Regions from separate parts of the Rhodococcus sp. UYP9 genome, predicted to be linked through region 3. Evidence: riboswitches for the same ligand, from Rfam matches in the RefSeq annotation. Region 3 holds a riboswitch; each other region holds the start of a gene.
The links. Region 3 has a riboswitch for S-adenosylmethionine ahead of ABIB36_RS07855 (aminotransferase class V-fold PLP-dependent enzyme). Riboswitches for the same ligand answer to the same signal wherever they lie in the genome.
Positions count from the first base shown of each region.

Region 1: another riboswitch for S-adenosylmethionine. It lies ahead of ABIB36_RS12220 (bifunctional o-acetylhomoserine/o-acetylserine sulfhydrylase); the one in region 3 lies ahead of ABIB36_RS07855 (aminotransferase class V-fold PLP-dependent enzyme).
Region 2: another riboswitch for S-adenosylmethionine. It lies ahead of ABIB36_RS08705 (putative leader peptide); the one in region 3 lies ahead of ABIB36_RS07855 (aminotransferase class V-fold PLP-dependent enzyme).

Region 1 covers NZ_JBEPPH010000003.1:534,720-544,445, forward strand. Annotated here, with positions in the region: gene ABIB36_RS12215 (NADP-dependent isocitrate dehydrogenase) at 84-1,307, opposite strand; SAM riboswitch class IV at 1,653-1,779, shown strand; gene ABIB36_RS12220 (bifunctional o-acetylhomoserine/o-acetylserine sulfhydrylase) at 1,938-3,275, shown strand; gene metX (homoserine O-acetyltransferase MetX) at 3,272-4,426, shown strand; gene ABIB36_RS12230 (DUF3017 domain-containing protein) at 4,447-4,722, opposite strand; gene ABIB36_RS12235 (bifunctional methylenetetrahydrofolate dehydrogenase/methenyltetrahydrofolate cyclohydrolase) at 4,729-5,598, opposite strand; gene ABIB36_RS12240 (pentapeptide repeat-containing protein) at 5,653-6,261, opposite strand; gene ABIB36_RS12245 (tRNA (cytidine(34)-2'-O)-methyltransferase) at 6,296-6,760, shown strand; gene ABIB36_RS12250 (DUF6764 family protein) at 7,213-7,689, shown strand; gene ctaD (aa3-type cytochrome oxidase subunit I) at 7,815-9,593, shown strand; gene ABIB36_RS12260 (HAMP domain-containing protein) at 9,709-9,726, shown strand, end outside.
Region 2 covers NZ_JBEPPH010000002.1:491,856-501,581, reverse strand. Annotated here, with positions in the region: gene ABIB36_RS08730 (LLM class flavin-dependent oxidoreductase) at 1-98, opposite strand, end outside; gene ABIB36_RS08725 (FAD-dependent oxidoreductase) at 95-1,180, opposite strand; gene ABIB36_RS08720 (ABC transporter substrate-binding protein) at 1,208-2,182, opposite strand; gene ABIB36_RS08715 (amino acid ABC transporter ATP-binding protein) at 2,218-3,000, opposite strand; gene ABIB36_RS08710 (amino acid ABC transporter permease) at 2,997-3,941, opposite strand; gene ABIB36_RS08705 (putative leader peptide) at 4,029-4,103, opposite strand; SAM riboswitch class I at 4,108-4,205, opposite strand; gene ABIB36_RS08700 (hypothetical protein) at 4,205-4,432, shown strand; gene ABIB36_RS08695 (MFS transporter) at 4,516-6,003, shown strand; gene ABIB36_RS08690 (WhiB family transcriptional regulator) at 6,073-6,402, shown strand; gene ABIB36_RS08685 (HAD-IIA family hydrolase) at 6,488-7,246, shown strand; gene ABIB36_RS08680 (isochorismate synthase) at 7,246-8,361, shown strand; gene ABIB36_RS08675 (O-succinylhomoserine sulfhydrylase) at 8,391-9,629, opposite strand; gene ABIB36_RS08670 (rhodanese-like domain-containing protein) at 9,647-9,726, opposite strand, start outside.
Region 3 covers NZ_JBEPPH010000002.1:321,604-331,329, reverse strand. Annotated here, with positions in the region: gene ABIB36_RS07860 (hypothetical protein) at 1-395, opposite strand, end outside; gene ABIB36_RS07855 (aminotransferase class V-fold PLP-dependent enzyme) at 537-1,949, opposite strand; SAM riboswitch class IV at 2,004-2,119, opposite strand; gene ABIB36_RS07850 (Pls/PosA family non-ribosomal peptide synthetase) at 2,341-6,270, shown strand; gene ABIB36_RS07845 (M1 family metallopeptidase) at 6,267-7,610, shown strand; gene ABIB36_RS07840 (MFS transporter) at 7,733-8,968, opposite strand; gene ABIB36_RS07835 (GntR family transcriptional regulator) at 8,965-9,627, opposite strand.

The DNA.
Region 1 (9,726 bases), on a different contig from region 3:
ATTCTCGTCCCGCGCCACCTGATTTCCGAGTCCACGCCCGGTGATTGTCCTCACCCGAGCAGGTGCTCAGCTGTTTCATGCAACTACTTCAGCGCCCTCTGCAGGTTTTCGTCGAGTGCTCCGAGAAATTCTTCGGTGGAGAGGTAGCCCTGATCTCCTCCGACGAGTGCGGCCAGATCCTTCGTCATCTGGCCACCTTCGACGGTCTTGACGACAATGTCTTCCAAGGACTGAGCGAAGCCGGTGACGTCGGGAGTGCTGTCGAGCTTGCCGCGGTGTTCGAGACCTCGAGTCCACGCGAAGATCGATGCAATCGGGTTGGTCGAGGTCGGTTTCCCTTGCTGGTGCTGACGGAAATGGCGCGTCACCGTGCCGTGTGCAGCCTCTGCTTCACAGGTCCTACCGTCCGGCGTGAGCAGAACCGACGTCATGAGGCCGAGCGAACCGAAGCCCTGCGCAACGGTGTCCGACTGGACGTCGCCGTCGTAATTCTTGCAGGCCCATACGTATCCGCCCTCCCATTTCATGGACGACGCGACCATGTCGTCGATGAGGCGATGCTCGTACGTCAGTCCGGCGGCGTCGAACTCCGCCTTGAATTCCTTTTCGTAGATGTCCTGGAAGGTGTCCTTGAATTGGCCGTCGTAGGCCTTGAGGATCGTGTTCTTGGTCGACAAGTACACCGGGTAATTCTGCTGCAAACCGTAATTCAGCGACGCACGGGCGAAGTCGATGATCGACTGATTGAAGTTGTACTGACCTTGCACGACGCCGCCGAGGCTCTCCTCGGTGAACCTGACCAGCTCGTGCTGGATCGGCTCACTGCCGTCCTCGGGCATGTAGGTGATGGTCACGGTGCCAGGTCCCGGGACCTTGAAGTCGATGGCGCGGTACTGATCGCCGAAGGCGTGGCGGCCGATGATGATCGGCTTGGTCCAGCCCGGAACCAGTCGCGGAACGTTGGAGATGATGATCGGTGCCCGGAAGATGGTGCCACCGAGAATATTGCGAATGGTCCCGTTCGGCGAACGCCACATCTTCTTCAGGCCGAATTCCTCGACGCGAGCCTCGTCCGGAGTGATCGTCGCGCATTTGACCCCGACGCCGTGCTTCTTGATTGCGTTCGCGGCATCGACGGTGACCTGGTCATCCGTCTTGTCCCTGGATTCGATTCCCAAGTCGTAGTACTCGAGATCGACATCGAGGTACGGATGGATGAGCTTGTCCTTGATGAACTGCCAGATGATGCGTGTCATCTCATCGCCGTCGAGTTCGACGACCTTGCCTTCGACCTTGATCTTGGACATGTGGGGTTCGCGTCCTCCTGGGAAGTATGCCGTTTTCGTCTTCCGAAGCTGCCAGTGTTGCCGCAGAACCGACGTTGTGAGTCGATCGGCGGTCCCACCCGTATTACGCCTTTTCACTGCTGGGCCGAGTGCGTGTACTCGACTTCGAACGTATACGCCTCGCGCGCTGTGCGTGAGCGTGCGAGGAAACAAGACAAGCGTACTGCTTGGCCGCTCAGGCATGGCCGGAGACCCTTTCGTCGTATCTCCGACCGGCGACCACTGTGGGCCCTGGTGACAGCCCGATCGACACTGACGACGGTGTCGCTATTCCACGTGTCGGAGGACACGCTAGGATTCTGCGAAGGTCATGAGTGCCAGCGTCAAAGCCCCGGCTTGCTGGCCGGCAACCCTCCAACCGCGGTGGGGTGCCCCGGGTGAGAAGACCTGGTTAGTCGACTGCGTTCGTGCAGTCGGAGAACAAGCGCGGGTTCGCCAGGGGCGAACCCAACAACCGAGCACAACCATGCTCGGTTGCTAGCCCCTAGGAGGTTCACGATGTGTTGTCGCTTCGATACGCCCCGCCCGGCTCGCTACGCCGAGCCCCAGCCGAATCGCACTCTTGAATCGAAAACGGAGTAGTCAACCACCATGAGCGAGAACACACCCGACGTCGTAGATGCCGCCGGCTCACCCATCGAAGATCCCGCCGCGTCGTGGAGCTTCGAAACCAAGCAGATTCACGTAGGCCAGAACGCTGACGGCGTCACACGCGCACGCGCGCTACCGATCTACCAGACGACGTCGTACACCTTCGACAGCACCGACCACGCTGCCGCGCTCTTCGGACTGACCGAGCCCGGCAACATCTACACCCGCATCATGAACCCCACGCAGGATGCCGTGGAGCAGCGCATCGCAGCGCTGGAGGGTGGCGTCGCGGCGCTGCTCTTGGCCTCCGGACAAGCCGCCGAGACTCTTGCAATTCTGAACATCGCCGAAGCAGGCGATCACATAGTCTCGAGCCCGCGCTTGTACGGCGGCACGTACAACCTCTTCCACTACACGTTGCGGAAACTGGGTATCACCGTCAGCTTCGTCTCCGACCCGGACGACCTCGAACAGTGGCGATCCGCGATCACACCGAAGACGAAGGCGTTCTACGGCGAAACGATCTCGAACCCGAAGAACGACATCTTCGACATTCCCGGAGTGTCGAAGATCGCGCACGAGAACGGCCTTCCGCTCATCGTCGACAACACCGTCGCGACGCCGTATCTCATCCAGCCGCTGAAGCACGGCGCCGACATCGTCGTCCATTCGGCCACCAAGTACCTCGGTGGCCACGGCACAGCAATCGCAGGCGTCATCGTCGACGGTGGCACTTTCGACTGGACCCAAGGGCGCCACGCCAACTTCACCACTCCTGACCCGAGCTATCACGGCGTGGTGTTCGCGGACCTCGGTGCACCGGCCTTTGCCCTCAAGGCTCGGGTCCAACTGCTTCGCGACATCGGGGCCGCAGTCGCACCGTTCAACGCATTCTTGATCAGCCAGGGACTCGAGACGCTGAGCCTTCGGATGGAACGCCACGTCGAGAACGCGCAGAAGGTAGCAGCCTTCGTCGAGGCTCGCAGCGAGGTCGTCAGCGTCAATTACGCAGGTCTGAAGTCCTCCCCGTGGTTCGAACGTGGCCAGGAATTGGCACCGAAGGGGCAGGGTGCCATCGTCGCTTTCGAACTGAAGGGCGGCATCGACGCGGGCAAGAAGTTCGTCGACGCACTGAGCCTGCACAGCCATGTAGCTAACATCGGTGATGTGCGCTCACTCGTAATTCATCCCGCATCGACAACTCACTCACAGCTGTCACCCGAGGAGCAGACCGCGGCGGGTGTCACTCCAGGACTCGTGCGCCTCGCGGTGGGCATCGAAGGGATCGACGACATCGTCGCTGATCTCGCGCGCGGATTCGCTGCGGCGGCGTCTTGACCATCAGCTCAGTGCACGACGTCCGTTCGGCCGCAGGGTTTCCTGCGCCGGACGGACGGCTCGGCAGTATCGACATCGGTCGGCTGGACCTCGAGAACGGTGCGTCCCTGCCGCAGGTGACCATCGCCGTTCAACGTTGGGGTGAGCTGTCCCCGAACCGCGACAACGTGGTGCTCGTCGAGCATGCGTTGACCGGGGACTCACATGTGTCCGGACCTGCCGGAGGCGCTCATGCCTTGCCCGGGTGGTGGAACGGGATGGTCGGGCCCGGCGCTCCGATCGACACGGACGAATGGTGTGTCATCGCCTCCAACGTGCTCGGTGGTTGCGGTGGAACGACAGGACCGTCGTCACTGAACCCGAGCGGAGTCCCATACGGCAGTACCTTTCCGGAGATCTCGATCCGCGATCAGGTGTCCGCCGAGATAGCACTCGCCGATGTACTCGGCATCGAAAGATGTGCGGCCGTGGTCGGCGGCTCCATGGGAGGCATGCGCACTCTCGAATGGATAGTCGGATACCCGGACCGCGTCGCGTCAGCTCTGGTGCTTGCGGTCGGAGGTCGTGCAACTGCCGACCAAATCGGTACGCAGACAACTCAGATCGAGGCGATCAAGGCCGATCCCGACTGGCAGGGCGGCAACTATCACGGAACCGGCCGGGCCCCACGGGTCGGACTGGGCATAGCGCGCCGAATCGCACACCTGACGTACCGAACCGAGAGCGAGCTCGACCTCAGGTTCGCCAACTCCGGCCAAGGCGAAGAAGATCCATGGCAGGGCGGACGGTACTCGGTAGAGAGTTACCTACAGCATCAGGCGAGCAAGCTGGTCGACCGTTTCGACGCGAGCACCTACGTATTGTTGACCGAAGCCATGAACAGGCACGACATCGGACGTGGGCGAGGTGGATTCGACGCTGCCTTGGCCATGGCTACCGTCCCGACGATCGTCGGCGGCGTCGACTCCGATCGGCTCTATCCCTTGCGGTTACAGAAGGAACTCGCCCGCGGCCTACCGGAATGCCGCGGTCTCGAGGTCATTCAGTCACGTGATGGCCACGACGGATTTCTGACCGAAGCCAGCGCTGTATCCGCACTACTCGGCGAGACGATGAAGCATGCGCGCGTCTCGAAGGGTCGCACCAGCTGAGTATTCGACCGGACGAATACTCAGTCGGTGCCGAGCGGATCGATCGACGCCGACAGCAACACGATAGCTCCCCCGACCAGGGCCATAGCCGAGACGTCGAAGGTTCTGCTTCGGACCTGCAGTAGGCCGACGTTCTTCTCCGGCATGCACAACCGGAAGCCTGCGGCCACTATTGTCGCCACGCCGAATACGAAGGCGCCGCGGCGCCACCGATCCGCAAGAACGAGTACGAGCGCCGCCGCAATGATCACGAGCACGATGACGAGCGGCAGGTTCTTGCGAATCTGGGACCACATCGAAGGTCAGACCGCTTCTGGGGTGGTTGCGAGAGCCTGCTCGGCTCGCTCGACCACGTTCGAGAGTAGGAACGCTCTCGTCAACGGCCCGACTCCACCCGGGTTGGGTGAGAGAAAACCGGCGACTTCGGCCACCTCGGGCGCAACGTCCCCGCGCAGTCCCTCATCCGTTCGAGTAACCCCGACGTCGAGCACTGCGGCACCGGGCTTGATCATGTCCGCGGTGACGATTCCGGGGACACCCGCAGCAGCAATGACGATGTCGGCGCGGCGAACCTCCGCGGCCAGGTCTTTGGTCCCGGTGTGGCACAGGGTAACGGTGGAGTTCTCGCTCTTGCGAGTGAGCAGCAGACCGATAGGACGGCCAACTGTCACCCCTCGACCGATGACGACAGCATGGGCCCCGTCGAGCGCTACGTCGTAGCGACGGAGGAGGTGGACGATCCCACGTGGGGTACAAGGCAACGCCGCTTGCTTACCGAGGACGAGTCGGCCGAGATTGATCGGGTGCAGTCCATCGGCATCCTTGGATGGATCGATTCGTTCGAGTGCAGCGTTCTCGTCCAGATGCTTCGGAAGTGGAAGCTGCACGATGTAACCGGTGCACTCGGGATTGGCATTGAGCTCGTCGATCACGGCGTCGAGCTCCGCCTGCGAGATGTCGGCAGGCAGATCACGCCGAATCGAGGTGATACCGACCTTGGCGCAGTCATTGTGCTTGCCGCGAACGTACGCCGCCGAGCCGGGATCATCGCCCACCAGCACCGTGCCGAGCCCGGGAACGATCCCGTGTTCTCGTAGCTTTGTCACTCGCTGAGTGAGATCGACGAAGATCTCGTCTCGGGTTGCTTTGCCGTCCAGAATCGTCGCAGTCACGATAGCTATTGTTCCAGGTGCCGGCAGGTGGAGCGGACGCCGGTCCGCAAGTAGTCAGCCCTCGACCGAAAGCCCGTGCGCCTGGGCGTATGCGACCGCCTGTGTCAGCTCGATCCGGGCACCGGTCACCGTCGCAGACATCCAGAGGTGTGCGTCGATCCGGGCACCACGAAGATCGGCCTCCTGCATCTTGGCGCCTACGGTTCTTGCGCCACTGAGATCCACCGAACGCAATATCGCCTTGCGCAGGTCGGTGTTCACCAAGTTCGCCTCGACCATGCGGCAGTTGGTCAAGTCCATCCCGCGCATGTCGGCTCCCCCCATTCCTACCAACGTGAAGTCGACCTCGTCGAAAGTCGACGGGCGCATCCGACAATCGACGAACGTCGAGCCGATCATGGTCGAATGACGGAAGACGCTGTGTTGCAGGTTGGTCCGCGCGAAGGTGCAGGAGCGAAAAGCCGCGTTGACATGGACCGACTCGGTCAGATCCGTGCCGGTGAAGTCACATTCCGTGAAGACCACCGCGGTAGTCTTCACGCCGCTGAGGTCGGCGTCTCGAAAGTTGCACGCCACGTACTCACGGTCGTCCCATTGCTGTTGGTCGAGTCTCGCGTCGGAGTAGTCCTCGCCGATAATCTGTTTCTCGTGCACCTCTGCCATTGTTCCCGGTACCGCTGATGGCAGAGTGAGCCGGGTGTTTCGCCTCATGTTCTTTCAGCCGCGTATCCCTCAGAACACCGGGAACGCGATCCGACTCGTCGCCGGCACCGGATGTGAACTGCACCTGGTCGGTCCGCTGGGCTTCGATATGTCCGAGCCCAAGCTCAAGCGCGCCGGCCTGGACTACCACGATCTGGCCTCGGTGACCGTCCACGAGAACCTGCCTGCCGCCTGGGAGGCCTTGGCGCCGGAACGGGTGTTCGCCTTTACCGCGCATGCGAGCAAGTTTCACGCGGACGTGTCCTATCTACCGGGTGATGTCTTGTTGTTCGGTCCCGAACCGACCGGTCTCCCCGAGGAAGTGCTCGGCGATCCGCTGGTCACCGAGCATCTGCGTATTCCGATGATCGAGGGTCGACGATCGCTCAACCTAGCCAACGCGGCCGCCGTCGTCATGTACGAGGCATGGCGCCAACACGGATTCGCTGGGAGTGTGTGACGGCGGACGATCCTGACGATGACGTAGCCGAGCTGAGCACCCACTGTGAGAGTTCCCAACCACAAAACGGCCCGCCCGAGCGCCACGAGCGCGTCTCTCCCGGTGTCGACAAGCGAATTCCATCCGGCGACGATTCCGTACCAGAAATTGTCCGGCCCCGGTGACGGTGTGAGGTCCTCGGCAGATTCAGCCGCGAGCAGATCCGCGGTGGTGACCGCTCCCGCGATCAAGGCCATCAGGCGACCGAGCGAGGCCCGCGAAGACGAGCCGAACCGTTACACGGAGTAGGGATAATTCACTGATGACCGCAGCGCAGAACCGGGGTACGGTGTGCCGCACCGACCCATTTCGTTTCCTTGAAGGAGCCCCTGTTGTTCTCCGCTTTTTCTTCGCTCGTCCGCTCGGCATCGTTCACCTCGACATCACAGGGCCTTTCACGGTCGGCTAGTCGATTGTCCCGCACCGCAGCAGTTTTCGCTGTTTCCAGCGGTTTCGTCGCCGCCGGATTTGCCGGAGCCGGCGTGGCAAATGCAGCTCCGGTGACGTGCGTATCCCCTCCGTCTGCCAATCAGATTCTCGTCGACGGGACTGCCAGCTGCGGCGCAACGTCCGCAGAAGGATCGCGCGCGACCGCCACAGCAGCAGACAGTGGAACGGCCGTCAGTGTCGCCGAAACCGGCGGCACCTCGACCACATACGCGACGGGATTCGGAACGGCCCTCGGCGCGTCACGCGCAGGCGGCACGTCCTACGCGGGCGCAATCGGCGGCGGCATCGCACATTCATGGGCAGACGCAGGTTCGACCACCATCGCGATCGCCGGTTGGGGCTCCGGCGCAACTGCCGAAGCTGCAGGCGTCGACTGCGTCGGGCCACTGTCTCTCGCGTTGAACCTCGCTTCCGGACAGTTCTGCATCCTCGGAAGTTGACCCTTCGCGCGCGCCTCGTGCACACGCGCGAGGCGCGCTTGGGCCGGACTTGATCTACGACAAAAGGTAGTAACTCCCCCTCCAGCGGTTTATGATTATGGTCACTTCCATCGTCAGGAGGATCAGTGACCGCTGTTGAGCCCAAGCCCACTGCCACGCTGGAAGCGGTGAGGCCTTTCCCGCCGCGGATGGGACCGAAAGGTTCTTTCATTCACAAGGCGGTGACGACGACAGATCCCAAGATGTTGGGGATCATGTACATCGCGACTTCCATCTCGTTCTTCCTCATCGGCGGCTTGATGGCGTTGCTCATTCGTGCCGAGCTCGCGGTACCGGGCTTGCAATTCCTCTCGACGGAGCAGTACAACCAGCTGTTCACCATGCACGGCACGATCATGCTGTTGCTGTACGCGACGCCGATCGTGTTCGGCTTCGCCAACTACATTCTGCCGCTGCAGATCGGTGCCCCGGACGTGGCGTTCCCGCGCTTGAACGCTTTCTCGTATTGGCTCTACCTGTTCGGCGCGATAATCGCTACATCCGGTTTCATCACCCCTGGTGGCGCTGCTGACTTCGGTTGGACCGCATACACCCCGCTTTCGAGTGCGGTGTACTCGCCGGGTGTCGGTGCAGATCTGTGGATCTTCGGTCTCGCCGTGGCTGGTTTGGGCACCATCTTGGGCGCCGTCAACATGATCACGACGGTCATCTGCTTGCGAGCGCCAGGTATGACGATGTTCCGGATGCCCATTTTCACATGGAACATCCTGGTCACCAGCATTCTGATTCTTCTTGTCTTCCCGTTGTTGACGGCGGCACTGTTGGGGGTAGCGGCCGATCGACATCTCGGTGCGCATCTGTTCGACCCGGCGACCGGTGGAGTGTTGTTGTGGCAGCACTTGTTCTGGTTCTTCGGCCACCCCGAGGTGTACATCATCGCGTTGCCGTTCTTCGGCATCATTTCCGAGGTGATTCCGGTCTTTGCGCGTAAGCCGATGTTCGGATACACCACCTTGATCTACGCAACGATTGCCATCGGTGCACTCTCGGTGGCGGTGTGGGCCCACCACATGTACGCCACGGGTGCGGTGCTGTTGCCGTTCTTCTCGTTCATGACGTTCTTGATCGCGATTCCGACCGGTGTGAAGATCTTCAACTGGATCGGCACTTTGTGGCGAGGTCAGGTGACACTGGAAACCCCGATGCTGTTCGCATTCGGCTTCTTGATCACGTTCCTCTTCGGCGGTCTCTCCGGTGTCCTGCTCGCCAGCCCGCCGATCGACTTCCACGTCACCGACACCTATTTCCTGGTGGCGCACTTCCACTACGTGGTCTTCGGCACGGTGGTGTTCGCAACGTTCTCGGGCATCTACTTCTGGTTCCCGAAGATGACCGGCCGGATGATGGACGAAAGATTGGGCAAGTGGCACTTCTGGCTGACATTCCTCGGCTTCCACGGCACTTTCCTGGTCCAGCACTGGCTCGGTGCCGAGGGCATGCCGCGTCGCTACGCCGACTATCTCTCCTCCGATGGATTCACCACGCTGAACATCATCTCTACGATCAGCGCGTTCGTGCTCGGTGCTTCGACACTGCCGTTCGTGTGGAACGTCTTCAAGTCGTATCGGTACGGCGAGGTGGTCACTGTGGACGATCCTTGGGGCTACGGCAACTCGCTGGAATGGGCCACATCATGCCCACCGCCGCGGCACAACTTCACAGAACTTCCGCGAATCCGTTCCGAGCGTCCGGCGTTCGAACTCCACTACCCACACATGGTGGAGCGCATGCGTGCCGAGGCTCATGTCGGCCCGGGCAGTCATGGCGGACAGACCACCGAAGTTCTCGAAAAGGCCCGCCGCGCACCTATCGCAACGGGAGAAGACGAGCATTCTGGGGACTGACCTCTGCGGCGAGTTGCTCTCAGACAGTTCTCAGCACCGGAAGTAATACTTCAGCGATGTCGTCTTCACTGCCTGCGGCATCGCCTACGCGGCGACGGGTCCTCGGGGTCGGCAATTGAACTTCTCGCTCCAC
Region 2 (9,726 bases), 170 kb from region 3:
GTGTCGATGACTTCACCGAGCCGTTCGGCCGGGGTCTTCAGTTTCCGCGAAATCGGGTCGGCACTGTTCGATACCAGCGTCATGAGCAGAAATTTCATGCTGCGCTCTCACTAGTGCGCGGGCCCAGCTCGAACAGTGCCGTGCCGAGCGTGCGGCCGTCCACGAGATCGGCCACCAACTCCCCCACGGCGGGGGCGAATTTGAAACCGTGACCGGAAAAACCCGCGGCCACAGTCAGATTGCCGGACCGATCGACGATGAAATTCGAATCAGCGGTCGTTGTGTACAAGCAGGTCAGTGGATCAGCAGAATCGACATCGACGCCTGGCAGCCATGCTCTCGCGTAGCTTTTCAGGCGCTCCACGCCCTCGGGAGCGGGCGTGAAGTCACGTGTGTCGGGATCGACCACTGGCCCGGTACCGTGCTCGCCGATTTTGACGCCGTCCTCCGATGCGAGGCCGTAGATTCCTTCCGTCTGCAATGCGGCACCGGGGTGGTGGACGAAGCTGGGCCACGACGCGTCGAGAATCGGTAGGAAATGCGCGGGCTGTTCCTGAGTGGTCACCAGCTCTGGCATCGACACGTGCGCCGATGCGATCCGAGAGGTCCACGCACCCGCGGCGACGACCACATGATCGGCGGCAAAACTACCGGCGTCGGTCGAAACTTCCGTTGGAAGAATCTCACGAACGGCGCTACCGTATTCTGTTCGCACTCCCAGCTTTTCGGCCACCGAAGTGAGGGCTGCGACACTGCGATCTGCATGCAACCGACCTGCATCGGGGTGGTGGAGCACCGTGGTATCGAATGTCATCCCCGGCCAGCGGCGGTGCGCCTCGTTCGGGTCGAGAACCTCCCCCGCCCGTCCTGAGCGTCGCAGTGCTTCGATTCTCGGCCTCACGATATCCGGTAGCCCGTGGTCCACGGCACCGGTAATGGTGAGCAGGTCTGTACCGGTATCGATTTCGAGCTCGCGCCACAAGGTGTAGGCGCGGGCAGCGAGGCCGACGTAGTAATCGTCGGCATAGGCGTGCCGGAAAATCCTCGACGTCCCGTGCGAGGCGCCGCTTTTGTGGCCGGGCTGGAACTGTTCCACGAGGGTCACCTCGTGTCCGCGCTTGGCGAGGCTCCACGCCGATGCCGCCCCGATGACGCCGCCGCCGACGACTACTACCTTCATGGCAACTTCCTGACCTGTTCGAGTTGGTTACGGTGCCGTGCGCGGCAAGCCGGGCGGGTTGATGATCGACTCGGAGACAGCCTCGGACTGCAGGCCCCATTTCGCGAGCACCTTCTCGTAACTGCCGTCCTCGATGACGTGGTTGATGGCTTCCTGGATCGGCCCGATGAGGCCGTTGTCCTTCTTCGTCAGCACTGCGATCTCGCCTTGCAGTGCGTCCCCTGCACCGGAGAAGGTCCCGATCACTTCGCTCTCACCGGTGCTGGAGGAGTGATAGACCGCAGAAGGGTTGGGGCCGAAGTATGCGTCGATACGACCCGATCCGAGAGCCAGGTAGTAGTCGGACGCATTCTGGTAGTACGCGATCTCCGCGGCAGGGAGCCCGTCGGCCGCATTCTGCTCGTTCCAGTCGACGAGCAACTGTTCCTGGTTGGTGCCCGAGCCCACGCCGATCTTCTTACCCGCGACGTCCGTGCGTCCCTCGACCGTCCAACCGCTGTCCTTCTTCGCCTCGAATGCGAGGTTGTCGAGTCGGTAGGTAGCGAAGTCGTACTTGTCTTTTCGCTCCTCGGTGACAGTGACGTTGGAGATGAATACGTCGTTCTCACCCGAGTCGATCTTGACGAAGTTCTGTGCCCAGTCCGCAGTTCGGCGGTCGAGCTGTAAGCCCAAGGTGTCGGCGATCAGCCACGCGATATCGATCTCGGAACCGATTGGCGTCGTGTCGTCGGTGGCATAGAAGCCCAGTGGGGGAAGCGAACCGATCGAGCCCGTGCCGATCAACGTGCCCCGATCCCGAATTTCCTGAGGTACCTTCGCGGCGATCTCATCGACCTTGTCGACGTGGATACGGCCGGACTGTTCAGGAGAGAGGTCGTAGGTCACGCCATCGGATGCGGTCACGGTGTCCTCGGTCGCGGGTTCGCTGCAGGCGGTGGCCGAGAGGGCGACCGCGACGAGCGCTGAGGCGACTGCGGCGAGACGTCTGGTGGATCCGGGCATGGCTGTTCCTTGTAGTTCGAAGTGGCGCAACTGCGTCAGAGGACGCGTGCGAGAAAGGCTTTGGTTCGTTCTTGTTTCGGATTGTCGAGCAGAGCGGCAGGTGACCCCTGTTCGATGATCAGTCCGTCGTCCATGAAGACGATGTTGTCCGCGATCTCGCGAGCGAATCCGACCTCATGGGTCACGATCACGAGCGTCGCTCCGTCGCGGGCGAGAACACGAATTACTTCGAGAACCTCGCCGACGAGTTCAGGGTCCAGAGCCGAGGTGGGCTCGTCGAAGAGAATTACTTTGGGGCGCAATGCGAGTGCTCGGGCAATAGCCACGCGTTGCTGTTGCCCGCCGGAGAGCCGGCGCGGATAGTCGTGCTCCTTGTCCGCAAGACCGACGCGCCCGAGCAAAGCCTTCGCCTCGATCTCGACCTCGGACCGAGTGCGCTTCTGTGCCGAGACCGGCGCCTCGACAACATTTTCCAGCGCAGTCAGGTGCGGAAAGAGATTGAAGTTCTGGAACACGAACCCGATCTGCGACCGCTGACGAAGGATCTCCTTGTTGCTCAGTTCGTGTAACTTGTTGCCCTTGCGGCGATATCCCACCAGTTCACCGTCTATTCGAACCGTGCCCTGGTCGACTTTCTCGAGATGGTTGAGAACCCGCAGCAGTGTCGACTTCCCCGAACCGGACGGCCCGATGATGACCGTGACCTCGCCGGGGCGTACCAGAAGATCGACGCCTTTGAGTACCTCCAGCGTGCCGAACGACTTTTCGATGCCGCGTACCTCGACGGCGTACTCGGAATTCTTCGGCAGCGCGGTCATCGTGTAGCCCCTCGTGGCGCCAGGGTGATCTCGGAAAGTTTGCTGCGCAGCTTCTGAATCGGGGTCGGTGGGATTGTCCGCACAGCACCCTTCGCGTAATGCCGTTCGACGTAGAACTGGATCACCGAGAGGATCGACGTCAGCACGATGTACCAGGCGGTTGCCACCAGCAGAAGCGGTACGACCCGCCCGTTGCGGCCGTACACCACCTGCACCTGGTAGAACAGCTCGGCGATGGCCATCACCGATACGATCGAGGTTCCTTTGAAGAGACTGATGACCTCGTTGGCGGCATTCGGCAATATTCCGCGCATGGCCTGTGGGAGAACAATTTTGAAGAACTCACGACGCTTGGGGATACCCAACGCAGCAGCTGCCTCCAGCTGGCCTTGATCGACCGAGATGATCCCGGATCGAACGATCTCGGCAGAATACGCGGCTTGGTGTAGTGCCAGACCGATGATTGCCGCGGTCGAGCCACTGATGACACTGTTGACATCGAACTCGAAGAACGCCGGACCGAACGGAACGCCCAGCGACAGAGTCCGATACAGATACGCGATGTTGAACCAGAACAAGAGCTGGACTATCAAGGGGATGGACCGAAATGCCCAGATGTAGGACCAGGAGATCACCTGCAGGACAGGGTTGTCCGACAGTCTGGCCACCGCGAGAGCGATCCCGATGACGAATCCGAACAGCGTTCCCCAGAACGTCAACTGAATGGTGAGCCATAGAGCCGCCAGTATCGATGGCGCAGTGAAGTAGTCCGCGAATGTGCCCCAATCCCAACCAGGATTGGTCACGAATCCATGCAGGAACTGAGCGAGTACGACCACGGTGACTGCGCTCGTCACCCACCGCCATGGATGCCACTTTCGAGCGACTACCAGTTCTTCGGCATCAGCAGCGACGATGCCGGGAGCGGGCCTGGTTGCGATGTCGGTCACGGGGACCACGGAATGATTGTGTGCATGCGAAAGCGCCCTTCGGGTGGCGTGTACCGGGAGAAAATGTCTGTGATGTTCTCAGGCGTGGCAACAGGTACTGGTCGCCACGCGGCATAGATCTACGTGCAGGCGCCGCCACGTGTCGTAGCTCATGTTTCCTCCATCGGTCCTGGCGGTAGCACCCACACCTTCGGTGAGAAAGGGGGTTGCTGCGACGTCGTAGAGCCAAGGTCTCTCGGTCGCTCTGGATGGTGATGAAAACCTATGCCTTCGGCAGTGGATACGTCAAGTCGAGTAGTTCCATTCATGTTGCAGCAGTGCATATTCGGCTTGCAATCACGTTGATTTCAACCCTTGCAACCCACCGAAATCGGTCCGCGTGCACCCCTGGTTCATTCGATCCCGCCGCAGCAACGGACCCGCCGCCGCGCGGTACCGACCACACTGTTCGCTCCACCGAGTTCGACGCGTCCCCGGATTGACGGATTGAGTCAGGTGAATTAACTTTGTTCAGTCAACTGATTTAGAAAGCTTTTGCTATTACTCATATGCCCCGGAGGCACTTATGTCCCAACGCTCGGCCGGCACCGCCCCCGCGGTCTCTGATTCCACGAAAGGCGCCGGCACGGGTCCGATAGTCGCGGTCCTGTCGTTTGCGGGAGTCGTGGTCGCGCTCATGCAGACCTTGGTCATTCCGCTGATCCCCCAGCTCCCCACCCTGTTGAACACATCTGCGTCGAACGCTGCCTGGGTGATCACCGCAACGTTGCTCGCCGGAGCTGTAGCGGTCCCCATGATGGGCCGCCTCGGTGACATGTACGGCAAGCGCAGGATGCTCCTCGTCGGTCTGGCTCTGCTCGTCGTCGGATCGGTCATCGGCGCATTGAGCGCATCCGTGGTGCCACTCGTCGTCGGCCGCACCTTTCAGGGTTTCGCAGCCGGTGTGATCCCGCTCGGAATCAGCGTCATGCGCGATGTCCTTCCTGCCAAGAAGCTCGCAAGTTCGATTGCCCTGATGAGCGCGTCGCTCGGCGTCGGCGGAGCCCTCGGAATACCCGCGGCATCACTGATCGCCGAGTACGCAAGCTGGCATTACTTGTTCTGGGCGGCCTCCGCCCTCGGGGTCTTCGTCATCGGCCTGGTCATGGCAGTGGTACCCGAATCCAAGGTCCGTACCGGTGGGCGCTTCGACTTCGCCGGAGCGGCATCCTTGTCGGTCGCACTCATCACCTTGCTTCTGGCAATTTCCAAAGGTTCGAGTTGGGGATGGACCAGCGCCCTGACACTGGGCATGCTCGCCGCCTCACTCGCATCGTTCGTCTTCTGGGCATGGTGGGAACTGCGCACCGCAGAACCGCTGGTCGACCTCCGCGTCACCGTTCGTCGGCAGGTTCTCTTCACCAACCTCGCCTCGATTTTCGTCGGCTTCGCGCTCTTCGCGATGAGCTTGGTCTTTCCCCAGGTTCTTCAGTTGCCGACCTCCACGGGGTACGGGTTGGGACAGTCGATCCTCGCTGCCGGCCTGGTGATGGCTCCCTCCGGGCTGGTCATGATGCTCGTCGCACCGATCTCCGCACACATCACCACAACGAGAGGCCCGAAAGTCACCATGATGCTGGGCGCGCTCGTCATCGCCGTCGGATATCTGCTCGGCACCCTCACCCTCAGCGCGGTGTGGCTGCTGGTTCTCATTTCGATCATCATCGGCGCCGGAATCGGTCTTGCTTACGGAGCTATGCCCGCCCTCATCATGGGCGCAGTTCCCGCCTCGGAAACCGGTGCAGCCAACAGCTTCAACACGCTGATGCGTTCTCTCGGAACATCTTTCGCCAGCGCAGTGGCAGGGGTCATCCTTGCGCAGATGACCATCAGCACCGGAGCGGTCAGTGTCCCCTCCGAAGCAGCCTTCCATGTGACGATGGCAGTCGCAGCAGGGGCTTCCATTCTTGCCCTCGTACTCTGCATCTTCATCCCGCGCTTCCAGAGTCCGACCACTTCGACAAAGGTCGAGTCGGCGGCCGGCGCATTCGAACCCGCCACCGCTCGGAACTGACGCCGGGACCGCAGTCTCCGGGTAGAGGAGTAGCCATGGGGTGTTCGATGAAATCCGAAAGTTCACCTCATGGTCAGACTCTCGATGATGGAAAATCTTCCAATCGGCCATTTGCCCGACCATCATCGAGTCATGGCGCCCACAATCGAAGCGTGGCAGTGGCAATTGGACGCGGCCTGCCGCGGCACCAGCTCGGAGGTCTTCTTTTCACCCTCAGGTGAAGGACGGACCGCGAGACGAGTGCGCGAAGAACAGGCGAAAGCCCTGTGTGCGGAGTGCCCCGTCCTCACCCAATGCCGACTTTTCGCTCTCTCGTCCAACGAACCCTTCGGCGTATGGGGCGGGACAACGGCCCGTGAACGTGCACTCGAGCGTGCCCGGGCGCAAAGGGCCGGATAGAGCACATCTGCAGCTCTCGAACAGCCCGGTAGAGCACAATGGTGATGTGAGCTCACCAGAGGAACCGCAGCGTTGGACCTATCTGATGGACATGGACGGCGTCCTCGTGCACGAGGACCACCTCATTCCCGGTGCCGACGCGTTCGTTGCCGAACTGCAGTCGAACGACATCCCGTTCGTCGTGCTGACGAACAATTCGATCCGAACTCCCCGGGATTTGCGGGCCCGTCTGGAAAGAACCGGACTGGACATTCCGGAGAAGGCGATCTGGACTTCCGCGCTGGCCACCGCGAACTTTCTCGGTAATCAGCGACCGGGCGGAAGCGCATACGTCGTCGGCGAATCCGGTTTGACGACGGCACTGCACGACATCGGTTACGTCCTCACCGACTCCAATCCCGATTACGTGGTGCTCGGTGAAACCCGGACCTACTCCTTCGAAGCGATCACTACCGCAATCCGCCTGGTCGAGAAGGGCGCACGCTTCATCGCGACCAATCCAGACGCCACCGGCCCATCTCGCGACGGTTCACTGCCCGCCACCGGATCCGTCGCCGCACTCATCACCAAGGCGACCGGGAAAGAGCCCTACTACGTGGGTAAGCCGAATGCGCTGATGATGAGGTCTGCGCTCCGAAAGATCGGCGGCCATTCCGAGAGCACCCTCATGATCGGCGACCGCATGGACACCGACATCGTGTCCGGACTCGAAGCGGGGCTGCAGACCATCCTGGTGTTGACGGGCATTTCGACGGCGGCGTCGGTGGAGCAGTACCCGTTCCGCCCGACCAAGGTCATCAACTCGGTGGCAGATCTGGTCGGTCGCACCCAGACTCCCTTCTGATGGACCGAGCTATCCCGGACCATTCCGCCGACCTGAACAGTGGCACGTTCGTGTTGTCCCGCAGCGACTACAGCGTCGAAGCCAGGGGAACCGATCGTTGCTATCCGTCCGTCCAGGACGCTGTCGACGCTGTCCGCGCTGGGCACTCCGTCGTCGGGGCGCTACCGTTCGATGTCGCCGACCCAGCGGCACTGGTCGAGCCGCTCGAACTGATCCGGCGGCAGTGTCCGTGGCAGCCATCGGGGACCGTGGTTCCACTGCCGAGCGTGCACATCGGTGGGCAGATCCCGTCCTCGGCGGTGCACGTCGAGCGAGTACGGGCGCTCGTGGATGCGTTGCGAGCAGGCGAGGCGCAGAAAGTGGTGCTGGCGCGGTCACTGCAACTGCATGCGGATGGACCGATCCCCCCACTCTCGCTTCTCGACGCGTTGGTGCGTGCAGATCGACTCGGCAACGGTTTCGCCGTCGACCTGTCCGCGGCAGGCGGCGACTTCTTGGGTAAATACCTGGTCGGTTCCAGCCCCGAACTGCTGGTACGACGCCACGGCACCACGGTCACCTGTCACCCGTTCGCCGGTACCGCAGCGCGTAGCGAAGATCCCCGGATGGACGCGGAGATCGCAGCACGATTACAGGCGAGTACGAAAGACCAAGCCGAACACCGTTTCGTGGTCGAGGAAATTCGAGCGGCGTTGGAGCCGCTCTGCGCAGAGCTCGATATCCCAGAGTGGCCGCAGCTCAGTAGCACTCCGCAGCTATGGCATCTCAGTACACCGATCACCGGCGTTCTCCGAGACGAAGCAACAACCGCGCTCGAGGTAGCACTCGCCCTGCATCCGACCGCCGCCGTCGCCGGAGTTCCACGCGCAGCGGCCATGGAGGCGATCGCACGCATCGAAGGAAAACGCGGCTTCTACGCCGGCACGGTCGGCTGGACGGACGGCGCCGGAAACGGCGAATGGATGGTCGCAATCCGAGGCCTCGAGCTTGCGGCAGGCGGACTCTCGGCCGTCGCAACAGCCGGCGGCGGGATCGTCGAAGCTTCCGATCCCGACGCCGAACTTGCCGAAACGACTGCAAAGTTCCGGACGATTCTCTCTGCCCTGGGCCTCTAGCCGAACCGACAGTGCGTGCGGACGAGCAGTCAGTTCAGCGCCTGCTCCAGATCTGCGATCAGGTCCACGGTGTCTTCCAGCCCGATCGAGATACGCACCACGCCGTCGGTAATGCCAACCGAGGCACGACCTTCCGGGCCCATAGCGCGGTGAGTGGTGGTTGCCGGATGAGTGATGAGCGATTTCGCGTCGCCGAGATTGTTCGAGATGTCGACGATCCGTAGCGCGTCGAGGAATTCGAATGCTCGCTTCTTCCCCTCGCCCTCGGCCGCGTCGAGCTCGAACGTGATGACGGTGCCGCCGCCGCTCATCTGGGACTTCGCCAGTTCGTACTGAGGGTGCGATTCGAGATAGGGGTACTTGACCCACGACACCGCCGAATGCCCTTCGAGGAACCGCGCGATCTCCAGCGCAGCCTGGGTGGAGTGCCGCACTCGCACCGGCATCGTCTCGAGCCCCTTGAGCAAAGTCCACGCATTGAACGGACTCAGCGCAGGGCCGGTGTGGCGCATCAGATTCTTCACCGGTCCGTCGATGTACTCGGCCGACCCGAGGATCGCGCCGCCGAGAACTCGGCCCTGACCGTCTATGTGTTTGGTGCCCGAATAGACCACGACGTCAGCACCCAGATCGAGACTCTTCTGCAACAACGGAGTCGCAAAGACGTTGTCCAACACCACAGTTGCGCCCGCAGCGTGCGCAAGCTCGGATACCCGCACGACATCGACGAGAGACTGCATCGGATTCGACGGCGTCTCGAAGAACACGGCAGTCGTCGGAACCGACAGTGCTTCTTCCCACTGATCGTTGTCATCGCCGTCGACGAAGACGGTTTCCACGCCCCACCGCGGCAGAATTTCGTTGCACACCACGAAGCACGATCCGAACAGACTGCGCGCCGCTACCAGTCGGTCGCCTGCTTTCAACAACGCTCCGAGCGCGGTGAACACCGCCGACATCCCGCTCGAAGTACCGAAGCACGCCTCAGCGCCCTCGATCAGACGCAGTCGCTCCTCGAACATCTTCACGGTCGGGTTGCCGTAGCGCGAGTAGACGAAATGATCGATCTCGCCCGTGAATGCCTGCTCGGCTGCACCGGCACTTTCATAGACGAATCCGGAAGACAGGTACAGCGCCTCGGAGTTCTCGTCGAAGCCCGAGCGCATCAACCCACCGCGGACCCCCAAAGTTCCCTGACCGACACCCGTGGGCAACGGCTTCTCGAAGCCGCCCCCCTTCGGGATACTCGAGCCCTGCCCGCCACTCATCCGATTCCCTGTTTCGCTCACGACTGTCTCCAAGGCAAGCCTGCCGCACGCCACCCTGTCGCGCCGCGATGGCCTTCGGCGTCGGTTGCGCCCTCGA
Region 3 (9,726 bases):
ATCAGGGTGACGCCATCGGCGACGTCAGCAGCTTTCACATCGGCTATCAGACCTGCCAGCCCGACGGGTGTACCGATATAACGAATCGAGGCCGGAACCACCGGGGCGTCGAGGCCTGCAAACTCTCGACGGGCAGTGCGTGCATCGTCAGCGATGTGAATCTCGATATCGAGGAACACGGCCACTTCGTCGGCGTCCTTGCCCGACTCGACGGCCTCCGCGCGAAGCCGAGTACGCAGATTCTGCGCTTCCCGCAGGTCTTCGGCCTGAATTCTCACCATTTCCGAAGTCGGAGTCGAGTCGGTGAGCTCGGTCCACTGCCCATTCAGGTCGAGGGCCACCCGGATGGGGCGAGCGTGGAGGTGATCGGAGGTGATATCGGAACTGTGCGACATGCGATTGTGTCCTTCGTACAAGGCAAGGGATGCGGCTTCTGTCTGGGGTCTAACCCGAGCGCCTACAAGATCCGGACGCTGTCCGGCACAAATCGACGTACCTGTCGTACCAGCGACGGTTGCGCCACAAGACAATTGCTGTCATATTCCGATGCTAACCGCTTCAGCCGGCGATGGGGCTTCGTCCCACTCAGCGGCACCTGACTCCCCGATGGCACTCACCGGCACCGTGGCCGGGACACAGGGAGATCCCACTCCTGCCTTTCCGTCCACCAGATCGGGGAAGGGACGCGGATCGGGCACCGGGTTCCACCATCCGTCCTCCTCCGCGTACGTCCACGACGCGCCCTCGTGCACGAGCTTCGTTATGGCTCCGAGCAGGCGATCGACGTCGGCGCTGGAGCTTCCCAGACCGAGGCTCGCACGCACTGCCCCGTCGGGACGACCGAGGCGCGCAAGAAGAGGGTGCGCACAGAATTTGCCGTCTCGAACACCGATGCCATGCTCAGCCGACAGGTAAGCAGCGATCTCACCGGGCCCAAAGCCGTCGATCGTAAATGTGACGATCCCCACAGTATCCGGAGAGTCGGTCCACACTTCGAGCAAGCGCACGCCGGGGGTTGCCGTCAGTCCGGCGCGCAATCGGTCCGACAGAGCACGCTCGTGTTCGACGGATCCCGACCTCTCGTGCTCGGCGAGCGCCTCGCAAGCGGCAGCCACTGCGGCGACGCCGAGGACATTGGGCGTGCCGGCTTCGTGACGCGCGGGCGAGAGCGCCCATGCGGTGGATTCCACACTCACACTGCGCACGGCACCGCCCCCGGCGAGGTACGGCTGAGCCGCATCGAGCCAATCGCGACGACCCACGAGCACTCCTGCGCCATGCGGGGCGTACAGCTTGTGGCCGGAGAAGGCGAGGTAGTCGACACCGAGGTCGCTGATGTCGACTCGGCGATGCGGTACCAGCTGGGCGCCGTCGACGAGTATGCGAGCACCGTACCGATGAGCCAGCTCTGCAAGTTCACGAATGGGCAACACTTCACCGGTGACATTCGAGGCGCCGGTAATGGCAAGCAACGCAGCCGGTTTCGTGGCGAGCTCGACCTCGATGCGCGCCACTGTCTCGGCAAGGGTGTCGGCGGCAACGACGACACGGCGGTCCCGCCACGGCAATAGATTCGCGTGGTGCTCGATGTCGAGTACCACGGTCTCACCGGGCACGCACCGCGCCAGCAGGTTGAGCGAGTCGGTGGTGTTCCTGGTGAAGATCGTCACTGAATCGCTCTGTGCTACAACAAAATTCGACACAGTCGTACGAGCCTTCTCGTACGCCGCCGTCGACACGCGCGAGGCGTAACCCGCGCCGCGGTGCACACTCGAGTAGTAGGGCAGCAACTCGACGATCCGATCGGTCACCGCGGCGAGAGCAGGAGCGCTGGCGGCATAGTCGAAATTCGCATACGTGCAGGTACTGCCGTCGACCAGCGGGACCTGAAGGTCTGCCCCACTGACCACGGCGAACGGTGCGCACGAGCTTTCGAGAACAGCAGTCATGACAAATATCCCCTTGTACATCAAGGGACTCGAAATATCGAAGAAGGACGATCGAGTCCGCGCTTGCCGCGCCGGTATTCCGGCGTCAGCCAGGTCGTCACCCGGAGCACCCCACCGCGGAGGAGGGTTGCCGACCAGCAAGCCGGGGCTCGATGCTGGTACTCATGACCTGTGAAGAGGATGGCAAACGGTCTACGAGGTTGTCAACCCCTCCGGTAGGAAATCGCGTCTCCAGCCGATCCGAAGCCGTATCCCGAGTAGAATTCGCGCGGTGTCGAGCCTCACCGATCCATCCGTCCGTTCACCTTCCGGCCACCCGAACATGAGATAACGACCATCGAGGTTCACTCGCAATTCGGCAATCAACGAGAAGAAGGACACCCCGTTTTCTGTGCAACCACAATCGGATTCGGCCCCCGAACTGCCTTCGAACGACGTACCCACCGACTTCTTGCGCTCCGAGCACGCGCCCGAGCAGCGCACGCTCATCGATGTTCTTCGCGCCACAGCAGAGCAGTACCCTGACGCACCCGCCATCGACGACGGCACTGTCGCGGTGTCCTACAGCGAATTACTCGTAGACATCGACGAGGGATCGCAGTGGCTGTATCGGGCCGGTGTTCGCCGCGGCGATCGCGTCGGAATTCGGATGCCTTCGGGATCCTTCGCTCTGTACGTCGCCATCCTGTCGATTCTCAACGCGGGGGCGGCCTACGTGCCCGTCGACGCGGACGACCCCGACGAGCGCGCCGAACTGGTATTCGGCGAGGCCCAGGTCACTGCGGTAGTGACCGCGAACGGAATCGTTGCCGGTACTGCCGAGAAGAACACACCACCCGCCTCGGACGTCGGCGTCCCGACACCCGAGGACGACGCCTGGGTCATCTTCACTTCCGGTTCGACCGGGACCCCGAAGGGGGTGGCCGTGAGCCACCGCAGCGCGGCGGCCTTCGTCGATGCAGAAGCGCGCATGTTCATGCAGGACGATCCGCTCGGCCCCGGTGATCGTGTACTTGCGGGCCTGTCCGTGGCGTTCGACGCGTCGTGCGAGGAAATGTGGCTCGCCTGGCGTCACGGCGCCGCACTGGTGCCGGCGCCACGATCGCTCGTGCGCAGCGGCCTGGACCTGGGGCCATGGCTCGTCTCGCGCGACATCACCGTAGTATCGACGGTTCCCACTCTGGCGGCCCTGTGGCCCGCCGTTGCCCTCGAAGCAGTCCGGTTGCTCATCTTCGGTGGCGAGGCCTGCCCGCCCGAGTTGGCCGAGCGTCTCGCCGTGGACGGGCGTGAAGTGTGGAACACCTACGGTCCGACCGAGGCGACCGTCGTCGCCTGCGCATCGATCATGGACGGCAAGGGTCCGGTGCGCATCGGTCTACCGCTCGACGGCTGGGATCTCGCGGTCGTCGATGTTGCAGGCAATCCCGTAGCCGTCGGCGAAGTCGGTGAACTGGTGATCGGGGGTGTCGGACTCGCCCGCTACCTCGACCCCGAGAAGGATGCCGAAAAGTACGCGCCCATGCCCACACTCGGCTGGGAGCGCGCCTACCGCAGCGGAGACCTCGTCGAACTCGAGCTCGAGGGCCTACTTTTCCAGGGGCGCGCCGACGATCAGATCAAGCTCGGCGGGCGACGCATCGAACTCGGTGAGATCGACAACGCACTACAGGCCCTCCCCGGTGTCGCCGGTGCTGCCGCGGCAATCCGCACCACGGGTGCGGGCAACTCCGTGCTCATCGGGTATCTGTCCAGCACCGACCCGAACTTCGATCTCGACGCCGCGCGGACCCTGCTCGCCCAGCAACTTCCGTCGGCGCTCGTTCCGCGGCTCACCCTCGTCGACGAGCTGCCGACGCGGACGTCGGGCAAGGTGGATCGAAACGCGCTCCCGTGGCCACTTCCCGGCATGGGCGAACAGTCCGGGCTCGGCGGAACCGCAGGATGGGTTGCCGAACTGTGGACCGAAATTCTCGGCGCTCAGGTCTCCGACGACAACGCCGACTTCTTCCAGAACGGTGGCGGATCGTTGTCCGCCGCGCAGTTGGTGACAGCGCTGCGTCAACGTTTTCCCGAGGTCACCGTCGCGCAGTTGTACGACCACCCGCGGCTCGGCTCACTTGCCCGCATGCTCGACGACCTTGCACCGCCGGTCGACGTCGTGCCACGCGAGGTGATCCCGACGCCGCGCCGGGCTCAGTGGATTCAGATCGCCGCAACAGTGCCGCTGACCACGCTGACCGGCCTGCAGTGGGTCACCTGGCTCGGCATCCTCGCCAACGTCATGTCGTGGTTCGCCGACGTGCCATGGGCGCCGACGGTGTCCTGGTGGTGGCTCCTGGTCGCGTTCTCGCTGTTCATCACCCCGGTCGGCCGGATGGCGATCTCGGTCGTCGGCTCTCGCCTGCTGCTGACCGGGGTGAAACCCGGCGCCTACGACCGCGGCGGCAGCGTGCACCTGCGCCTGTGGACGGCAACGCGTCTCACCGACGCCAGCGGCGCCTCCAACCTGTCCGGCGCGCCATGGATGGTCTACTACGCCCGAGCACTCGGCGCGAAGATCGGCAAGGGCGTCGACCTGCACACCATGCCTCCCGTGACGGGCATGCTCGAGCTGGGCGACGGCTGCTCGGTCGAACCCGAGGTGGACCTCACCGGTCACTGGATCGACGGCGACATCGTCTACATCGGCGGCATCAGGATCGGTGCGGGGGCAACCGTCGGCGCTCGATCGACGCTCCTACCAGGCACTTCGGTCGGCAAGAACGCCGTCGTGACCGCCGGTTCCGCCGTCGTCGGACGCGTCAAAGCCGGCCAGATGTGGGCCGGCTCCCCCGCCACGAAAATCGGCAAGGCCGAGCACCCGTGGCCCGAGGAAACACCACCTCGCGCGACCCGGTGGATCGTGGCCTACGGCGTCGCGTCCCTGTTCCTGTCAGGTATGGCGATCTTCTCCATCGGCGTCTCGTTGGTACTGATGGGCTGGTGGCTGCACACTGCGACGACGTTGCTCGGCGCACTCGGCCGCGGCGTACTGCTGCTACCTGTCGCCACGATGGTCTCCCTCGCAACGTTCGCGCTCATCACGGTGGCCGCGGTGCGTCTGTGCAGCATCGGCCTGACCGAGGGCTATCACCCGGTTCGCAGCCGAATCGGCTTTCAGGTGTGGGCAACGGAACGACTCATGGACTCCGCGCGCACCTTCCTGTTCCCGCTCTACGCCAGCTTGTTGACGCCGGGATGGCTGCGACTTCTCGGCGCGAAGATCGGCAAGGACGTCGAGGCCTCGACAGTGCTGATGATTCCGAAATTCACCACCGTCGCCGACGGTGCATTCCTCGCCGACGACACGATGATCGCCAGCTACGAACTCGGCGGCGGCTGGATGCGCCTGGGCGATGCCAAGGTCGGCAAGCGGGCGTTCCTCGGCAACTCCGGCATGACGGGTCCGGGTCGCACCGTCCCGAAGAACGGCCTCGTCGCCGTGCTGTCGGCTACCCCGGACAAGGCGAAATCCGGATCTTCCTGGCTCGGCAGCCCACCCGTGCGGTTGCGCCGCACCTCCGGGAAGACCGACTCCTCACGCACATTCGATCCGCCGACCGAGCTGAAGATCGCTCGGGCATTCGTCGAGACCTGCCGACTGATTCCGGTGGTGGTGACATTCGCGATCGGCCTGGGAGTGCTGTTCGGGCTCCTCGCACTGGCCGACAGTCATGGGTACTGGCTTGCCGCGCTACTCAGCGGAGTCGTACTGCTGATTGCCGGTGCCGTCGCCGCTGCGGTGTCTGCGCTGGCGAAGTGGGCCTGGGTCGGCCGTATCGACAAGGTGGAACACCCACTGTGGAGCTCCTTCGTGTGGCGCAACGAAGTGTCCGACACGTTCGTCGAAACCGTCGCGGCCCCGTGGTTCGCGCGGGCAGCAGAAGGCACGGCAGTGCTCAACATGTGGCTTCGTTGGCTCGGCGCGGACATCGGCCACGGAGTCTGGTGTGAAACGTACTGGCTACCGGAAGCCGATCTTGTGACACTTGCCGACGGCGCAACAGTCAACCGTGGGTGCGTTGTGCAGACGCACCTGTTCCATGATCGGATCATGTCCATGGACAGCGTCACCCTCGGGCGAGGAGCCACATTGGGGCAGCATTGCGTCGCACTTCCGGCCGCAGGAATCGGCGACGGCGCGACCGTCGGGCCTGCATCTCTGGTGATGCGCGGCGACACCGTGCCTGCGCACACGCGTTGGCAAGGCAACCCGATCGCACCGTGGGCAAAGGGCGATCCGTACCGCCGGATCACTGCGGCGGCCGAGGCGACCCTGTGAAACCTGGCTCGAAGACGGTGACGCCGACGTTCGACCTCGACGCCAACGATGCGCCGATCGACGCGTACCTACCCGAGAGTGGCAACCGCGGATATCGGGTCTCGCGGTACGAGCTGGATCTCGAGTACAAGGTCGACAGCAATCGATTGACCGGAACAGCGCAGATCACTGCCGTCACCACCGCGACCATCGCCAAGTTCGCACTCGATCTCGGGCCCGCGCTGCGGGTATCCAAGGTGTCGGTCAACGGGTCCCGCTCGGTGAAGTTCTCGCAGCAGCGCGGCAAGCTGAAGATCACCATGGCCAAGCCGATCCTCTCGGGTGGGGCGCTCGTCGTGACCGTGCATTATGGCGGAATCCCCAAGCCCATCAACAGTTTCTGGGGTGAAGTCGGCTGGGACGAACTCGCCGAGGGAGCCATCGTCGCAAGCCAACCCAACGGTGCCGCATCCTGGTTTCCCTGCGACGACCATCCGGTATCGAAAGCAAGCTACGGCATCACGATCACCACGGACTCGCCCTACTACGCGGTGGCCAACGGAACGTTGGTGCGCAAGCAGGCTCGGGCGAGCCGAACGACGTGGGTGTACGAGCAGCCCGAGCCCATGGCTACATACCTTGCCACCATCCAGATCGGGCACTACGAGCATCGCGTCACCAGCACCGAGCCCGTACCGATCGAGGCGATCATCCCTCCACGGCTGCGTCGGCACTACGATCACGATTTCGGTCGTCAAGCCCAGATGATGGAGACCTTCGTACGTCTGTACGGCCCGTACCCGTTCGCGGCCTACACCGTTGTCGTCACCGATGACGAACTGGAAATTCCGATCGAGGCGCAAGGCATTTCGATCTTCGGCGCCAACCATTGTTCGAGTGATCGCAGCTCCGAACGCCTTGTCGCACACGAGCTTGCGCACCAATGGTTCGGCAACAGCCTCACACTCGGAACCTGGGCGGACATCTGGTTGCACGAAGGCTTCGCGTGCTACTCCGAATGGATCTGGGTCGAAAACTCCGGTGGCGCAAGCGCTCACGACAAGGCGCAGCGCGCATACGCCATACAGCAGACATTGCCGAAGGATCTGATACTCGGCGATCCAGGCAAGGCCAAGCTGTTCGATGATCGGGTCTACAAACGTGGCGCGCTGGCACTGCATTCACTGCGGCGGACCGTAGGCGACGAGCGGTTCTTCGCACTGATTCAGCTGTGGACCAAGGATTATCGCTATTCGACGGTATCGAGCCAGGACTTCATCGACCTGGCTTCGCGCTTCGGTTGTCCGCGAACCCTCTGGGACAGCTGGCTCTATCAGGCGGAGCTGCCGGCGCTTCCGTAGGCGCCGCCGGAGCTTTCGTAGACTCCGCCGGCGCAAATTTACTCCTCCATTCGGAATCCGTACCGCCTGCAGGGGGTACGGATTCCGAATAGGGGAGTAAATTGCCGCCCCGCTCACGAAACTCAGGGAAGGTGCGCTCTCGACCGAGTGCGAACGAACACCCAGCAGAGCGCGGCGAGAACCGAACCGAAGACGAAGATGACGGGATAGGTCACGACCCCCGGCCACTGCTCGGTGAGCGCGGACAGAATCGCCGGTATCGCGAACCCCAGGTACGTGAGTGAATAGAAGACGGCGGTCAGCCCGGCGAGATCATCAGGGCCGGCGATACGTTGCACCTCTTGCAATCCGGAGACCAACGCCATGCCGTAACCGCAACCGAGCACTGCCGCTGCGATGAGAGCGGCGGCGATCGTCAGTACCGATGCGGCCCACGCTGCGAGCAGAATCCCGAAGACCAGAATGGCGAGCGCAACGAGTGCTCCTCTGGCGTGGGTCGGAGTGTCGATCTTGCGCCCGACCGCCTGAATGGCGAAGCCGGAGCCGAGCGCGATCACCGACATCAGTGCCGATAGTGCGATGGGGTAGCCCCCACTGCTGTCGGCCATCAACGACGGCAGTACCGCGTACGCGACGCTCGCTGCACCGAACACCCACGGCGCCAACGGAACGACGACCAACAGGAATCTGCGGTGCGACGCCGCGGGGATCAACAGATCTTTGCGAAGCGGTTCACGATCCGCAGCCGGCACCGCAGCACGCGTCTCCGGCACCGAAGCCATGCCGATCCCCGCGAGGACGCAGATGCCCACATGAACGAGGTACGCGAGGTGCGTCGGCCAAGGCGCCCACTGGGCCAGGATGCCCGCGACGCCTGCACCGAGCGCGAAACCTGCAGTCAAACTCATCGCCGCGCGACGCGCTCCCGCGCCGCCTGACGCCGAAGGGTCCAGGGCGGTAAGCTCTTTCACCCAACTGCCTCCGACGGCCATCCCGATACCGAGAGCGACTCCGCTGAGAACCCGGCCGCTGAACAGCACACCTGCGCTGTCTGCGCCGAGCGAGATGAGAATCGATCCGGCAGCGGCCACCGCCGTCGCGGGCAACATCACCGGCCGTCGACCCAGCCGATCGGACAGCGGCCCACAGATGAGCAGCGCGGGCACTATCCCGATGACATACGCGAACAGGAACATATCGACCGTGACGGCGGAGAAGCCATGCTCGAGCCGGTACATCACCAGAAGTGGGGTGAATTCGTTTCCGCCCCACGCGACGGCGAACATACCTGCCGCGACGAGTAGCCAGCGAGCAGTACCGACCTCGGTGACGTTCGACCCGGTGGAGACAGTGGTCATCGCCGACCACCCTCGGACAATCCATGCACCCGGTTCATGTGTTGCTCGACCGCATCAGCGAAACCGTCGACGTCGCCTGCTTCGATCAAGTCGGCGAGCTCGGCGTGATCGTCGACGATCCGTGAGATCTGCCCGGGATCGCGGATGAGTGAATGCGCCGTCATCCGTCGCTGACGCTCGCGAAGACCGGTGTAGAACTCGTCGAGAAGTGGGTTTCCGCCAGCACGCACTATCAGCCGGTGAAAGTCTGCGTCGGCAGCGCTGAATTCGGCTGCCGTGCCCGTCTCGACGAGGCGGCGTTGGCGCTCGAGGTTGCTGCGGAGATCAGCGAGAAGTTCGGTTCGGACCCGTTCGTCACGGACGACAGTGCGAACGCTGGCAATCTCGACGATCCAGCGTGCCGAGACGATATGTTCGGCCTCGCCGGGCGCGATCGGCACAACGAGTGCCCCTCGCTTGGGATAGAGGCGCATCCATCCTTCGACCTGAAGTCGGAGGAACGCCTCGCGAACCGGAGTCCGACTCACGTCCATACGTCCGGCGATGTCACCTTCACTGACCAGCTCACCGCCGGGAAGTTCACCGGTGACGATGAGTTCCTTGACGGTCAGGTAGGCCTGCTCCGATGCCGAAGTCTGGTTCGATGCAGGGATAGACACAACATAGATACTAGATGCCGACGCTTCCCTGCCCCAGCTGGGGCTTCGTCACACACCCCCTACGTCGAAGCGCTCACTCGTCCTCGCCCTTCTTGAACA